4 regions of the Streptomyces sp. NPDC046862 genome follow, and region 1 is predicted to be linked to each of the others. Evidence: riboswitches for the same ligand, from Rfam matches in the RefSeq annotation. Region 1 holds a riboswitch; each other region holds the start of a gene.

The links. Region 1 has a riboswitch for cyclic di-AMP ahead of AB0959_RS38920 (peptidoglycan DD-metalloendopeptidase family protein). Riboswitches for the same ligand answer to the same signal wherever they lie in the genome.
Region 2: it holds a riboswitch for cyclic di-AMP, as region 1 does, so the genes downstream of both, AB0959_RS11900 (M23 family metallopeptidase) here and AB0959_RS38920 (peptidoglycan DD-metalloendopeptidase family protein) in region 1, are expected to answer to the same signal.
Region 3: it holds a riboswitch for cyclic di-AMP, as region 1 does, so the genes downstream of both, AB0959_RS15755 (LysM peptidoglycan-binding domain-containing protein) here and AB0959_RS38920 (peptidoglycan DD-metalloendopeptidase family protein) in region 1, are expected to answer to the same signal.
Region 4: it holds a riboswitch for cyclic di-AMP, as region 1 does, so the genes downstream of both, AB0959_RS28230 (transglycosylase family protein) here and AB0959_RS38920 (peptidoglycan DD-metalloendopeptidase family protein) in region 1, are expected to answer to the same signal.

The regions. Positions count from the first base shown of each region.
Region 1 is NZ_JBEYXP010000047.1:61,236-64,738, forward strand. It holds gene AB0959_RS38910 (DUF6250 domain-containing protein) at 30-746, opposite strand; gene AB0959_RS38915 (hypothetical protein) at 865-999, shown strand; gene AB0959_RS38920 (peptidoglycan DD-metalloendopeptidase family protein) at 1,033-1,968, opposite strand; cyclic di-AMP (ydaO/yuaA leader) riboswitch at 1,973-2,139, opposite strand; gene AB0959_RS38925 (alpha-galactosidase) at 2,433-3,503, opposite strand, start outside.
Region 2 is NZ_JBEYXP010000008.1:260,385-263,887, reverse strand. It holds gene AB0959_RS11905 (aldo/keto reductase) at 1-423, opposite strand, end outside; gene AB0959_RS11900 (M23 family metallopeptidase) at 537-1,583, opposite strand; cyclic di-AMP (ydaO/yuaA leader) riboswitch at 1,595-1,752, opposite strand; gene ribA (GTP cyclohydrolase II) at 2,048-2,725, opposite strand; gene AB0959_RS11890 (MarR family transcriptional regulator) at 2,886-3,401, opposite strand.
Region 3 is NZ_JBEYXP010000012.1:125,462-128,964, reverse strand. It holds gene AB0959_RS15760 (polyprenyl synthetase family protein) at 1-712, opposite strand, end outside; cyclic di-AMP (ydaO/yuaA leader) riboswitch at 1,672-1,845, shown strand; gene AB0959_RS15755 (LysM peptidoglycan-binding domain-containing protein) at 1,851-2,660, shown strand; gene AB0959_RS15750 (HAD family hydrolase) at 2,672-3,503, opposite strand, start outside.
Region 4 is NZ_JBEYXP010000027.1:104,873-108,375, forward strand. It holds gene eno (phosphopyruvate hydratase) at 1-853, opposite strand, end outside; gene AB0959_RS28230 (transglycosylase family protein) at 1,169-1,876, opposite strand; cyclic di-AMP (ydaO/yuaA leader) riboswitch at 1,881-2,077, opposite strand; partial or broken gene AB0959_RS28235 (transglycosylase family protein) at 2,260-3,240, opposite strand; gene AB0959_RS28240 (cytochrome P450) at 3,452-3,503, opposite strand, start outside.

The DNA.
Region 1 (3,503 bases):
TGTTGGTCAATTGCGGAATAAGCTTTTCATCAGGGGCGTTGAGCGAGCCGCCAGACCCGGAATCCGTTGATCCGGAAGTGGCTCCACGTGGTCCGGAAGGCGAAGTGCCCGCTCGTGTACGGCTCCGGGTCCTCGTAGTCGAAGACCAGTCGCCCGTTGTTCCACCACTGGACGGTGGAGCCGTCGGAGACGATCCGTACGTGGTGGGGCTCGTTGGCGACGAGCAGGGGTTCCGTGTAGTCGTGGACCAGCGGCCGCACACCCGCCTCGCCGACATAACGGCGCAGTCGTGTCGTGGTGTTCGTGTTGGCGCCGTATCCCACGTAGTAGGTCTTGAGGTAGTCGTACTCCGCGAGCGCGCCGCCCCGCTCGGTGGCGAAGATGTCGTCGGGCGACCGTACGTCGACGGCGTTCCAGAAGTTGTTGAGGTCGGACACCCGGTCGTTGACGCCGCCCGCGGAGACCGGCGTGGCGGTGTACTCGATGACGTACGGGCCTTCGAGCCGTTTCCGGAACCACACCGTGGCGCCGCTCGGCACGTCGATCTCCAGGACACCGCCCGAGGCCGTGACGGTGCCGCCGTCCTGCAGTTCGGTGGCCCACCGGCCGAGGCCGTGCCGGAAGCCGTCGGCCGCGATCAGCCGTCCACGGCGGTGGCGGGACGTGGCGCTCGCCGTGGGCACCGGCGCCAGGGCCGCGAGGGCGGCACCGGCGGCGAGGGCTCCGAACGCTCTGCGAGTGGTCATGACGCTACTCCTTGGTCGACCAGCATGGAAAGCGCTTGCAGTCGATCACTGTGCCGCCACTTCCGCACGCCTGTCGAGACGTCCTCCGGCCATGCCACACGACTGCGATGCGCCGGTCATGAGCCGGACACGCACGGACGCCCCGGAGGAGCGGACCGTGGGAGCGGACCGGAGGAGCGGCACGGAGGAGCGGCCGGGCACACCGAAGGCCGGGCCCCGTACATCGCAGGGCCCGGCCTTCACCGACGCGTGACGCGGAGGATGCGTCAGGTGCGCGGGGAGCGCGTCAGACGTTGACGCCCTTCGAGCGCAGGTACGCCAGCGGGTCGATGTCCGAGCCGTAGTCCGGACCGGTGCGGATCTCGAAGTGCAGGTGCGGACCGGTGACGTTGCCGGTCGCGCCGGAGAGGCCGATCTGCTGGCCTTCGCTCACGGTCTGGCCCGCGGAGACGGACAGCTGGGACATGTGGCCGTACTGGGCGTAGTGACCGTCGGCGAGCTGGATGACGACCTGGTTGCCGTACGCGCCGCCCCAGCCGGCGGTGACGACCGTGCCCGCGCCGACGGCCTTGAGGCTGGTACCGGTCGGGACGATGAAGTCGACGCCGGTGTGATAACCGCTGGACCACATGCCGCCCGGGGTCTTGTAGCCGGTGCCGATGGTGGCGCCCTCGACGGGGAGCGTGAAGCCGGTGCCACTGGCGTCCGCGCTCTGGGTGGTCGACGTCGTCTCGGCCTTGGTCTCGGTCTTCTGTGGCGCGGCCTTCTTCGACGAGGACGCGGTCTTGTCCGACGCCTTGTTGCCGCCCGAGGGCGCCTTGCCGTGGAGGGTGAGCTTCAGGCCCGGGTGGATGAGCGACGGGTCGGAGCCGACGGCCTCACGGTTGTCCGCGTAGATTCTCTTCCAGCCGCCGGAGACGTGCTGCTCCCGGGCGATCTTGGAGAGGTAGTCTCCGTGGCGGACCGAATAGGTCCGCGTCGAGGCCTTCTTGGCGGTGGCCGACTCGCCGGCCTGCTCCGCCGCGGCCTTCGCGCTGTTCTCGGTGACGGTCTTCTCGGAAACCGCCGTCGTCTTCTGAGAAACGGAGTCCGCGGACGCGGCATGGGCCCCGGTGGCCCCGATGAGCGGAAGTGCGAGTGCGGCGCCACCGGTTCCGGCGGCGGCTATGGAACGGGTGAAGCGCTGGGACTTCGGGCGGCGATGCTTACCCCTCGCGGGCATGACGAATTCCTCTCCGGCGCCTACGAGGTGAGCTGTCGGGTGCGGACTGGAGATGCCCGGCCGTACGCGCGCACGGCTTTACCCCAAGCCTGTTCCGGAGACCGGAACAGGCGGTACTGCCTGTGGGTCCCCCGCTCCTGCCGTGCACGGGTGAGTTGGCGGCTCCGGGCGGCGGCAGGATTCGGCGTCCGTCCGGATTGAGGGGAACGTAAGCGACTTACGGGCATCCGGACAACCATTGGGCTTTCCTGTGCGTCTGGTTCCCTCACCCTTTCAGGAATTCACCGTCACTCTCCGTAAATGAGCGATCTCCGCACTTTCTCAATCGCCCTGAGAATCGGCCAGCATTACGTGAACATGACGGCGACACAGCGTCACGGATATGACGCTGGTCACCCACCTTCGACCCACCCTGCTTTATTCCAGGGCTACTTGGACTCAAGGCTTCATTTCGGACAGAACACTCAGATGCGGCGCAGTCGGATAACTGCCGCATCGAAGTCGCCGCGCAGCCCCGTGGGCAGACCGTGATGCATCAGCACGGCACCCCGGTGCACTTCGCCCGATTCACGGCATTCATATGCATTCCCTGGATCGAGGCCGCGCAGCCGGAGCGGGGCGGCCGGCTCTCCGTAGTGCTGGGCCTGCAGCCAGGCGAGGACGACGACCTCGTCGCCATGGACGTACTGCACCGCGCTCAGCCCGCCGGCCGGGGGCCGCAGCCGGTACAGGTCGCCACGCTGCACGACGGGACGGATCTCCCTGTACAGCTCGACCCACTCGCGCGCCTCGGCGAGCTCCTCCTCACTCCAGGTCGTGAGGTCACCGCCGACGCCGAGGACACCCGCCATGGCGCTCACGAACCGGAAGCGCAGGGAGCTCACACGGTCATTGAGCTGGGTGTTCGGGCTGTCGGTCACCCAGGCGGCCATGACACGCGCCGGGTGGATCTGGCTGAAGCCGTGCTGGATGACGAGCCGGTCGAGCGGGTCGGTGTTGTCGGAGGTCCACACCTGGTCCGTGCGTGACACGACCCCGAGGTCGATCCGGCCGCCGCCACCCGAGCAGGACTCGAAGGCGACCCCCGGGTGCGCGGCCCGCAGCCGGTCGAGCAGACGGTAGAAGGCGTGCACGTGCTCGACCCACAGCTTCTGCGGGTACGGCTCGCCGGGCCAGCCGGCGTCGGTGAAGCAGCGGTTGAAGTCCCACTTCACATAGTCGATGGGCGCGCTGGAGAGCAGGGCGTCCAGCTTCTCCCAGAGATACTCCTGGACGTCGTCGCGGGCGAGGTTCAGTACGAGCTGATTGCGGAATTCCGTCCGCTTTCGTCCCGGTTGGAACTGCACCCAGTCCGGGTGCGCACGGTACAGATCACTGTCCGCGTTGACCATCTCGGGTTCGACCCAGATGCCGAACTGCATGCCGAGCGCGCGCACGTCCTCGGCGAGCGGCTTCAGTCCGGCCGGGAAGCGGTCGGGGTTGGGCGTCCAGTCACCGAGGCCCGCCCGGTCACTGGTCCGGCTGCCGAACCAGCC
Region 2 (3,503 bases), on a different contig from region 1:
GTCCAGTGCGGTGATGATCTCCTCGACCGGGACTTCGGGCTTGTCGAAGTGGGTGTAGTAGAGGTCGATGTAGTCGGTGTCCAGGCGGCGCAGGGAGGCGTCGGCGGCGGCCTTGATGTTGGCGGCCGTGAGGCCCTGGTAGTCGGGGTGCTGGCTGACCTTCGTGGCGATCACGACGTCGGAGCGGTTGCCGCGCGCCTTGGCCCACTTGCCGATGATGGTCTCGGACTCGCCGCCCTGGTTGCCCTCGATCCAGGCCGAGTAGGAGTCGGCGGTGTCGATGAAGTTGCCGCCGGCGGCCGTGTACGCGTCGAGAACGGCGAAGGACTGGGCCTCGTCGGCCGTCCAGCCGAAGACGTTGCCGCCGAGGGAGAGCGGGAAGACCTCGAGACCGGATGAGCCGAGCTTGCGAAGAGAAGTCATGCTCTATGACAACGCCCTGACCGGACGCGCGAATTCCGCACGTCCGGCCAAGGGTTCGTAAATCCGGGAGGGGATCACCTCACCTGCTCCCGGAAGACCTCAGGGGTTGAACCTCAGGGGTTGATCCCCTTGCTCTGCAGCCAGGCCATCGGGTCGATGCCGGTGGCGCTGCCGCCGGGGTGGACCTCCAGGTGGAGATGGGCGCCCGTGACGTTGCCGGTGGCGCCGACGCGGCCGATGACGTCGCCGCTCGCGACCTTCTGGCCGACGCTGACGCTGATGGACGACTGGTGGGCGAACCAGAGTTCGGTGCCGTCGTCGAGGGTGAGGATGGTGCGGTAGCCGTACGAACCGCTCCAGCCGGCCTCGGTGATGGTGCCGTTGTGGATCGCCTTGATCGGGGTACCCGTGGGGGCGGCGAAGTCGAGGCCGGTGTGCTGGCCGGAGGACCAGTACGCGCCGGACTGACCGAAGGTGGAGGTGATCGTGTACGAGGACGTCGGCAGCGTGAACTGCTTGGCGAGCTCGGCGACGCGCTCGGCCTCGGCCTTCTTCTCCGCCTCCTCCTCCGCCTTCTTCTTCGCGGCGGCGGCCTTGGCCTCGGCCTCCTCACGCTCCTTGGCGGCGGCCTCGGCGGCCTTCTTCGCGGCGGCGGACTCGGCGGCGAGCGCGGCGGCCCGGTCGACCGCGTCCTGCTGCGACTCGGCCTGCTGCATGATGCGGGCGCGCAGCGCCTCACCGGCGTTGCCGGCGCCCTGCTCGGCGTCGGCGCCGGTCATGCCCGCGTTGCTGAGCGGGGTGGAGGAGCCCGCGGGCTCGTCCTCGGAGTCGAAGACCGAGCCGACGTTGGGCATGTCGGGCATCGAGATGGACACCGGCGGCTTGCCGGTCTGCGCGGTGGCCATGCCGCCCGCGCCGACGGCGGCTATGACGCCGACACCCAGAACGGTGGAGCTCCGGGCGAGACCGCCGCGGGCGAGTCCGCTCTTCTTGGCGACCCGGTGCCGGCCGCGAACGGGGCGGATGGACTCCTCTGTGGGGTTCCACTCCTGCCAGGGACCCTCGTCCTCGCCGTTGTAGCCGCCGTACCCGAAAGTATCGCTGTCGCCGCGTTGGCCCGGCATGGGTGGGGCTTCGGTCGCAGACCGGTTGGACGCCACGTGGGCGTACTCCTTTCCTTCCTTCTCGCCTACCGGGTTAGCTGACGGGTTCGGAGCAGGAAGGTCTCCTACGCGCGTAAACCGACCGTGCTTCCACGGCGGCTTCCGCGTGATTCACCCCTGGGTGGTGGTTCCCCGGTTCCCTTGCGGGATTCGGCGCGTGCGCACGGAGCCGCCTCTTGTGACGGCTGGGACGACCGCGCTGCGTTATCGAACGTTAATAGACGCGCGGGCCGTATTCCAAGCGGTTCTGGATGATCGTTCAGGCTTCTGGGCTGGACTTTCGGGTCAAGGCAGGCCTAAATCGGGCGAGTTACCCCTGTCTCAGGAGTCACAGGCATCCTGACGGTGCGTCAGTTGTTATGCGCAGAGGGGTTGTCCGAACACGCTCAGTGACAGCAGTTATGAGGAAGTCGTGAACGATCACCAGCTGCGAAGGGGCCGATGAAGAGGGCCGGCAGACGTCAGCCCGCGGAGAGCTCCGCCAGGTCCCCCAGGTCCCCCCGCTCCCCCAGGCCCCCCAGGTCCGCGAGCGGCAGCGTGTGCTGGGTCTGGAGGACCTTCGCGCGCAGGTAACGGACGTTGTGGGCGGTGGTGAAGACGCCCGTGGGAACGCGGGTGCGGACCTTGACCCCGAGGTCGCGCAGCTGCTGCGCCTTGTCGGGGTTGTTGGAGAGCAGGTCCAGGGTGTCGATGCCGAGGGCTCCGAGCATCTGTGCGGCGGCGGTGTAGTCGCGGGCGTCCTCGGGGAGGCCGAGCGCGGCGTTGGCCGCGTACGTGTCGAGGCCCTGGTCCTGCAAGGCGTACGCGTCGAGCTTGTTGTAGAGGCCGATGCCCCGGCCCTCCTGGCGGAGGTAGAGGAGGACGCCACCGCGGTCGGCGATCTGCTCCACCGCCTCGCGCAGCTGCGGGCCGCAGTCGCAGCGGGCCGATCCGAAGACGTCGCCGGTCAGGCACTCGGAGTGCAGGCGGACCAGCGGGGTGGTGCCGGGCGCGGGCTCTCCGAGGACGACGGCCACGTGCTCCTGACCGTCGGTGAGACCGTGGAAGGTGACCAGTTCGGCATCGACGCCGTAGCCGTCCTGGAAGCGCAGCGGGACCCGGACGCGGGAGCGGGTGGTGGCGGTGGGCTGGTCGGGCATGCGGGCCTCCGGTCCAGGTGCGGGTGCAGGTCGGCCGGTATGCTTCAGTTTTGAAGCACATCGCCCACAGGGACTCTAGCCCTGCTTCAAACTTCAAGCAACCCTGACGGCGGGCGCCGCATTCCCACTGCCGCCGAAATTACTGCCCTCTCCCGGCGGGCTAGCCCGAAGAGCAGGAGCGGCGGCGCCATGGAAGGTCGTCGGAGGTGACCGCCTCGGCACCGTCGCCCTGGAGCGCCTCCGTGATGCCCGTACAGATGCGCTCCAGCTGTTCCACCTGCTCCGGGCCGAGGTGGTCGAAGACCGCCCTGCGGACCATCTCGACGTGGCCCGGTGCCGTACGCTCCAGCAGGGCCATCCCCTCGTCCGTGAGCACCGCCACACTGCCCCGCTTGTCCGACGCGCACCCCTCCCGCCGCAGCGCGCCGTCCTTCTCCAGCCGCGCCACGACGTACGTCAGCCGGCTGCGCGTGATCTTCAGGGACTCGGCGAGGTCGGTCATCCGCATACTGCGGTCCGGCGCCTCGGAGAGGCCGGCCAGTACGGAGTAGTACAGGTGCGACATGCCGGCCTCCTGCTGGAGCTGCCGGTCGAGCGCGTCCTCCAGGAGCAGCGAGGCCGCGATGTACGCGCGCCAGGCACGCTGTTCCTCGGGGGTGAGCCAGCGGGTCGTCATACGGACAGTGTAGTTATTGTTTAAAACTTGAACCACACCGCCGACCGTCACGATCAGCCGAACGTCACGACCAGCCGAACGTCACGACCAGCCCAACGTCAC
Region 3 (3,503 bases), on a different contig from region 1:
TGCCCGGCGTCTTGCCGGACTCGTGCGAGTCGGAGGCGATGTCCAGTACGTCGTCGGCCAGCTGGAAGGCGATGCCGAGCCGCTCCCCGTACTGCGTCAGCACGTCCACGACCGTCTCGTCGGCGCCGGACATCATCGCGCCGAAGCGCCCGGAGACGGCGACCAGCGATCCGGTCTTGCCGCCGAGGACGTCGAGGTAGTGGTCGATCGGGTCCCGCCCGTCGCGCGGCCCGGCGGTCTCGAGGATCTGCCCGGTGACCAGCCGCTCGAAGGCCTCGGCCTGGATGCGGACCGCCTCGGGCCCGAGGTCGGCCAGTATGTGGGAGGCCCTCGCGAACAGGAAGTCGCCGGTCAGGACGGCGATGGAGTTCCCCCAGCGGGCGTTCGCGCTGGGGACGCTCCGCCGCACCTCGGCCTCGTCCATCACGTCGTCGTGGTACAGCGTGGCCAGATGTGTGAGCTCGACCACTACGGCCGACGGGACGATCCCCGGGGCGTACGGGTCCCCGAACTGCGCGGCGAGCATCACGAGCAGTGGCCGGAAACGCTTCCCGCCGGCCCGCAGCAGGTGCTGCGCGGCCTCCTGGATGAAGGGGACCTCGCTCTTGGTGGCTTCGAGCAGCCCTTCCTCGACAGCCGCCAATCCGGCCTGGACATCGGCTTCCAGAGCCTGGTCCCGCACGCTCAGCCCGAACGGCCCGACGACGGTCACGAGGGGTCTCCTGTCTGCTGACGTCTACTGACGGTTACACGGTCGGTCTCAAAATCGGTCTCACGGTCGATGACACGGTTTGTCGATCTGTCGCTGCCATCACTCGAGTCAGCGTATCCGGTCACCTTTCGATCACCACGGGCGCCCAGGGGTCCAGCCCGGGCTGTATCGGATCACGCCCGGTATGTTCTTGATCAGGTGATACAAGCGGACATGTACCGACTCCCGAGTCGACACCCTCGCCCATGGCCACCGAAGGCGCCGAGCCCCCGAGGCTCCGGAGATCACTCCGATGGGCCCGTCGAACTCGCTCATCCGTACGCCCTTCACCCGCGCCACTCCGCACGAGGCCTCCGCCGTCACACCTCCGCACGCGCCGACGCCGCTCTCGCACCGGAACCACTCAGGGCGGCCACCACGGCCGGCTCACCGGGCGACCGCTACGACAACGACGCACCCCGCACGCAAGGTTCCGGCCACACGGCCGGGACCGGCCCCCACTTCCGCGCGACCTCCCCACTCTCCGCGAACCCCGCGTACTCCACGCCCTTCGCGTGGAGTTGGTTCGCGAGTTCCCGGAACACCGAACGTATGCCCCGCACTTCGCGCCCATCACGAGGTGAGACACCCCGAAAGGGGGCCGGGCCCACGCCTCGCCGGACCGCCCAATCGGCGGTCGACTTGTCCGAATTGCCGCCTTGCCAGCACTTCATCCGGTCCGTCCCGTGAATTGGGTCACGCCGCCCCCGTGACGTCCTCTGCTCCCACCCTCTCGACTCTTCCTTTGCAGAAGGCAAGTTGAGCTTCGCCTTCCGGTGATTTCGCGAACTTCTGCACCACAAAGAGCTGATCAAGGGCGCTTCTGTCGTGCTTTCGGCCTTGTTCCCGACATGTGCTCTCGCATACGTTCACGGTCCATCCGGACGGGACGCCGAATCCTGCCGCCGCCCGGAATCCCCACTGACCAACCACTCACGCAGGCAGGAGCGGGGGAACCAGGTAAGCCGCCGGTCCGCACGACGGGCCGGCTCGGGGTGAAGCCATGCACGGCACGCACGACGCGTCGCCGTACACGGCCGGGCACCTTTCCGCCCGAACCCGACAGCTCACCTCGCAGGCGCCGGAGAGGAACAGCGTCATGGCCGCACGAGGCAAGCACTGCCGCCCCAGATCCAACCCGTTCATCCGAGGAGCCGTCGTCGCCGGAACCGGCGCCGCCGCCCTCGCCCTTCCCCTCCTGAGCGCGACCGTCGCGAGCGCCGCGACGCCGGCCCAGGCTCCCGCCTCCATCCAGGCGGTCCAGTCCGCGCCCCACCTCAAGTCCATTGCGTACACGGTGGCCAAGGGCGACACGCTCTACCGCATCTCGAAGAAGTACGACACTCCCGGTGGCTGGCGGAAGATCTACAAGGACAACCGCAAGGCCATCGGCCACGACCCGCACATGATCCACCCGGGTCTCCACCTGAAGCTCAGGACGGCGAAGGCGGGCACGGCGGGCACGGCGGGCAAGAAGTCCACCCCGTCCCCGGCGTCCACACCGTCGCCCGCGTCCACACCGTCCGCCGCGTCCAACCTGTCCACGCAGACCGTCACCGACGCCGCCCCGGTCGCCGACACGACGTACACGAACGACCTCGACGGCTGGATCCGCCAGGCGCTGGACATCATGGCGCAGAACGGAATTCCCGGGTCGTACGACGGCATTTACCGCAACATCATGCGCGAGTCCTCCGGCAACCCCCAGGCCATCAACAACTGGGACTCCAACGCCGCGGCGGGCACCCCGTCCAAGGGGCTCCTCCAGGTCATCGACCCGACCTTCCAGCAGTACCACGTGGCGGGCACGTCGAACGACCCGTTCGACCCGGTCGCGAACATCGCGGCGGCGTGCAACTACGCCGCCGCGCGCTACGGCTCGATCGACAACGTCAACGGACCGTACTGATCCCGGAACACCTACCGGCCGCCGGGCCGGGCGGGCGACGAGCTCCGCCGGCCCGGCACCGGGGCGGATCCGGACCGGGGGCCGGGCACCTCATCCGCCCCCGCCCCCGCCCCCGCCCCCGGGAACAGCCGCTCCAGTACCACCGCGATCCCGTCCTCCTCGTTGGAGAGCGTCACCTCGTCGGCGACGGCCTTGAGTTCCGGGTGGGCGTTGGCCATGGCGACCCCGTGGGCGGCCCAGTCGAACATGGGGATGTCGTTCGGCATGTCCCCGAAGGCGATGGTGTCGGCCGGGCCCAGCCCGAGGCGCCGGGCGGCCAGGGCGAGGCCGGTCGCCTTGGTGACCCCGCATGGCTGGAGTTCGACGGTGCCGGGCCCCGACATGGTGACCGTCGCGAGCGAACCGACCGCCCCGCGGGCCGCCGCCGCCAACTCGTCGTCGGACAGGGACGGGTGGCGCAACAGCACCTTGCTGATGGGCTCGCCCCACAGGTCGTCGCGGAGCAGGACCCGTACGGCGGGCAGGGTCGGGTGCGGCATCAGATAGCCCGGCTCGATGAGGGTGAGCCCGTCCACGCCGTCCTGGTCGACGGCCGCGTACACCTGCCCGACCTCGGCCTCGATCTTGCCGAGCGCGGTCTCGGCCAGTTCCCGGTCCAGGGTCACCGACCACAGCAGCCGGTCCGCGCCGGCGTCGTACAACTGCGCGCCCTGCCCGCACACCGCGAGCCCCTCGCTCCCGAGGTCCTCCAGCAGGGGGCGCACGCGTGGCGCGGGGCGTCCCGTCACCACCAGGTGCCGCGCGCCCCCGGCCACGGCTCTGGCCAGCGCCGCGCGCGACCTG
Region 4 (3,503 bases), on a different contig from region 1:
GGTCCTCGATGGAGACCAGCGGGTAGGCGTCGACCAGCTCCGCGTAGTAGTCCGTCATCTCGGTGGCGGAGCGCGTCTTGCCCTCGAAGGTGTAGGAGCCGTCCTTGTAGAACTCGGAGGCGGCGACGTCGAGCGCGAGGGCGATCTGCTCGCCGGGGGTGTAGCCGGCCTCCTTGATCGCCTCGAGGATGAGGTCGAGGGCCTCGCGGTTGGAGCCGAGGTTCGGGGCGAAGCCGCCCTCGTCGCCGAGGCCGGTGGCCAGGCCCTTGCTCTTCAGGACCTTCTTCAGGGTGTGGTACACCTCGGCGCCCCAGCGCAGGGCCTCGGAGAAGGTCTCCGCGCCGATCGGGGCGATCATGAACTCCTGGATGTCCACGTTGGAGTCGGCGTGCGAGCCGCCGTTCAGGATGTTCATCATCGGCACCGGCAGCAGGTGCGCGTTCGGGCCGCCCAGGTAGCGGAAGAGGGGGAGGTCGGACGCCTCGGAGGCGGCGTGGGCGACGGCGAGGGAGACGCCGAGGATGGCGTTGGCGCCGAGGGAGCCCTTGTTGTCGGTGGCGTCCAGGTCGAACATCGCCTGGTCGATCAGGCGCTGCTCGGTGGCGTCGTAGCCGACGAGCTCCGGGCCGATCTGCTCGATGACGGCGAGGACGGCCTTCTCGACACCCTTGCCGAGGTAGCGGTTCGAGTCGCCGTCGCGGAGCTCGATGGCCTCGAAGGCGCCCGTGGAGGCGCCGGACGGGACGGCGGCACGACCGGTGCTGCCGTCGTCGAGGCCGACCTCGACCTCGACCGTGGGGTTGCCTCGGGAGTCCAGGATTTCCCGGGCTACGACGACGTCGATGGACGGCACGAGCATCTCCTTCTGGGATGTGACGCGGTTACGCGGGCCGTGGCCCTGCGGGATGAGCCTAACCGTCTCCAGGGGATCGGCCAGTCTCCCGCCCACCCCGTGGACCAAACCGAGAGTAAATTGTTCCTGAACTGAACAAAAAGCCCCTGCCAAGGAGCGCCGCGAGAGGCACAAAAAAGCCCCGCCCCGGTGCGTACGGGGGAACACGCACCGGGGCGGGGAGCCCGTGGGGACGGGGGGCGGCCCTCACGAGACCTCCACTGTGGAGGACACGGATGTGCGGGCCCTGTGGTTCAGCCGGGAACCGCCCTGATGTCAGCTCAGGTGCAGCTGCTGGCCGGGGAAGATGAAGTCGGCGTCGTCGATGATGTCCTTGTTCAGCTGGAAGAGCTTGTGCCAGCCGCCCTTGACCTTCTTCTTCTCGGCGATGCTGCTGAGGGTGTCACCCTTGACGACCTTGTACTCGCCGTCGCCCTTCTTGACCTTCTTGCCGGTCGGGGTCTTGACGGTGGCCCGCTCCTGGGAACGCGAGGCGCGCTGCTCCTGGGCACCGGAGCTCTGGGTGCTCTGCTCGGAGGAGCCGGAGTTCGCGGAGGAGCCGGACGAGCCCGAGTTCGAGGAGGACGAGGAGGCCGCCCCACCGTCGTACGCGGCGCCGGACAGACCCGTGCCGCAGTTCGGCCAGGCGCCCTTGCCCTGGGCCGCGAGGACCTTCTCGGCGACGGCGATCTGCTGGGCCTTGCTGGCCTGGTCGGCGGTGGAGGCGTACTGCGTGCCGCCGTACGCGGCCCAGGTGGAGGCGGAGAACTGCAGACCGCCGTAGTAGCCGTTGCCCGTGTTGATCGACCAGTTGCCGCCGGACTCGCACTGGGCGACCGCGTCCCACTCGGAGGAGGTGGCTGCGGAGGCGGTGCCGGTCGCGAGCAGCGGGGCGGCGATGGCGGCACCGGTGACGCCGGCCATCGCGACGATGCGGGTGGCCTTGGACGGACGACGGTGCTTGCCCTTGCAGGAAGACAACATGAAGTGATCCCCTCACCGACGCCTGCGAGGTGAGCTGTCGGGTTCGGGCCGGTTGAGTTGCCCGGCCGCACGGTCGGCCGCGGACGACGTCCGCTGCCGCTTCCGCACGGCTTCACCCCAAGCCGTTCCCGGTCGTCTCCCAACTCCCGGGCCCGGCGCCTACCTTGGGTCCCCCGCTCCTGCCTACGGCGCTTGACGCGACGACTGTTCCCGTACGGCCGTTGGCAGGATTCGGCGTACCGACCGCAGGGGCCCGCTGTGGCGAGCGATCACGACCGTAAACACGCGATCCGGTGATTTACAAAGACGATCAGGGCTTCTGTGACTCATCTCCCACTGAGATCAAAACGGGCATTCACGGCGAAAGATGGCGCTAACTCTCGCTACTTTTCGCCCGATTCATCACCGAAGCTCAGCCTCTGACCGGGGCATATAAGGCCGGGGTCAGCACCGGCCGCATCCCTGCTCCCGGCGCACAGCTCGCCTCATCCCCCCAGCAGGCCAGGGGAGTCGGCGACGGCCAGGAGGTCACCCTCGGCCCGGGCGAGGTACGGGGCGTACGGGTCCTCCGGCAGATCGGCGTCCCTGACCGAGTCGCCGCCCTGCGAGGCGTGCCGCCCGGTGGAGCCGGCGTCCGCGCCCGTACGGCCGTCAGTGGCACCCTCATCGGCGGTCGCGCCACGGTGACGCCCGGTTCCCGAGGTCTCGTCCTCGGATCCGGACCCAGAGCCGGAACCGGATTCACCCTTCGCCGAAGATCCGCCCTCTTGCCCGGATTTGGCCGATTCATCACCCTTCGCCGCATCCGTGCGCGGGCTGCCGGAGTCCCGGGAGGTGCTCTCGCTGGAGCCATTCAGTCCGCTGTCGGCCTTGGCCGACCCTTCGGAGGTGCCGGAGGACGAAGAACCGGACGAACCGGATGAATCAGATGAACCGGACGAGCCGGTCAACTTGCCCAGCACGCCGGTGTCCACGTCGGCGGAACCGGAGTCCTTGTTGAGTCCGGAGAGGAGCCCGCAGGTGGGCCAGGCGCCCACACCCTCGTCGTCGAGGACCTTCTCGGCGACGGCGATCTGCTGGGAACGGCTGGCCTGGTCGGCGCTGGGCGCGTAGTCGAGGCCGCCGTACTTCTCCCAGTCGTCCTGGGACAACTGCAGCCCGCCGTAGTACCCGTTGCCGGTGTTGGCGCTCCAGGAGCCGCCGCTCTCGCAGTCCGCGACCTTGTCCCAGGTCGTCCCGCTGGCCGCGCTCGCACCGGTCGCGCCGAGGAGCGGGATGGCGATGGCCGAGCCCGTCACTCCGGCCGCGACGAGGAGGGCCGGAGCCTGACGGGGGCGACGGTGACGACCGTTCCCGGAGAGCATGCGGTTGCCTTTCACGCGACAGCAGGGGCCGGCGCGACGCCTGTGGCGAGTCGCCGCGCTGATGCGTGAACGTATCCGCACTCGAACTGTTGTCACAAGTTAATGCAGCGCAGATCACGTGAAGATCACAGAGTTGAGAAAGTGTCACTTCAGGGAGTGGTTCGGCGTATGAGCGGGAACCCTTGACGGCCCCGCCCTGGCCCCCTGGGCGTCATGCCCGATCTGTCGGCCGAACAGGTGTGAACTCCACGGGAAGCGTGCGC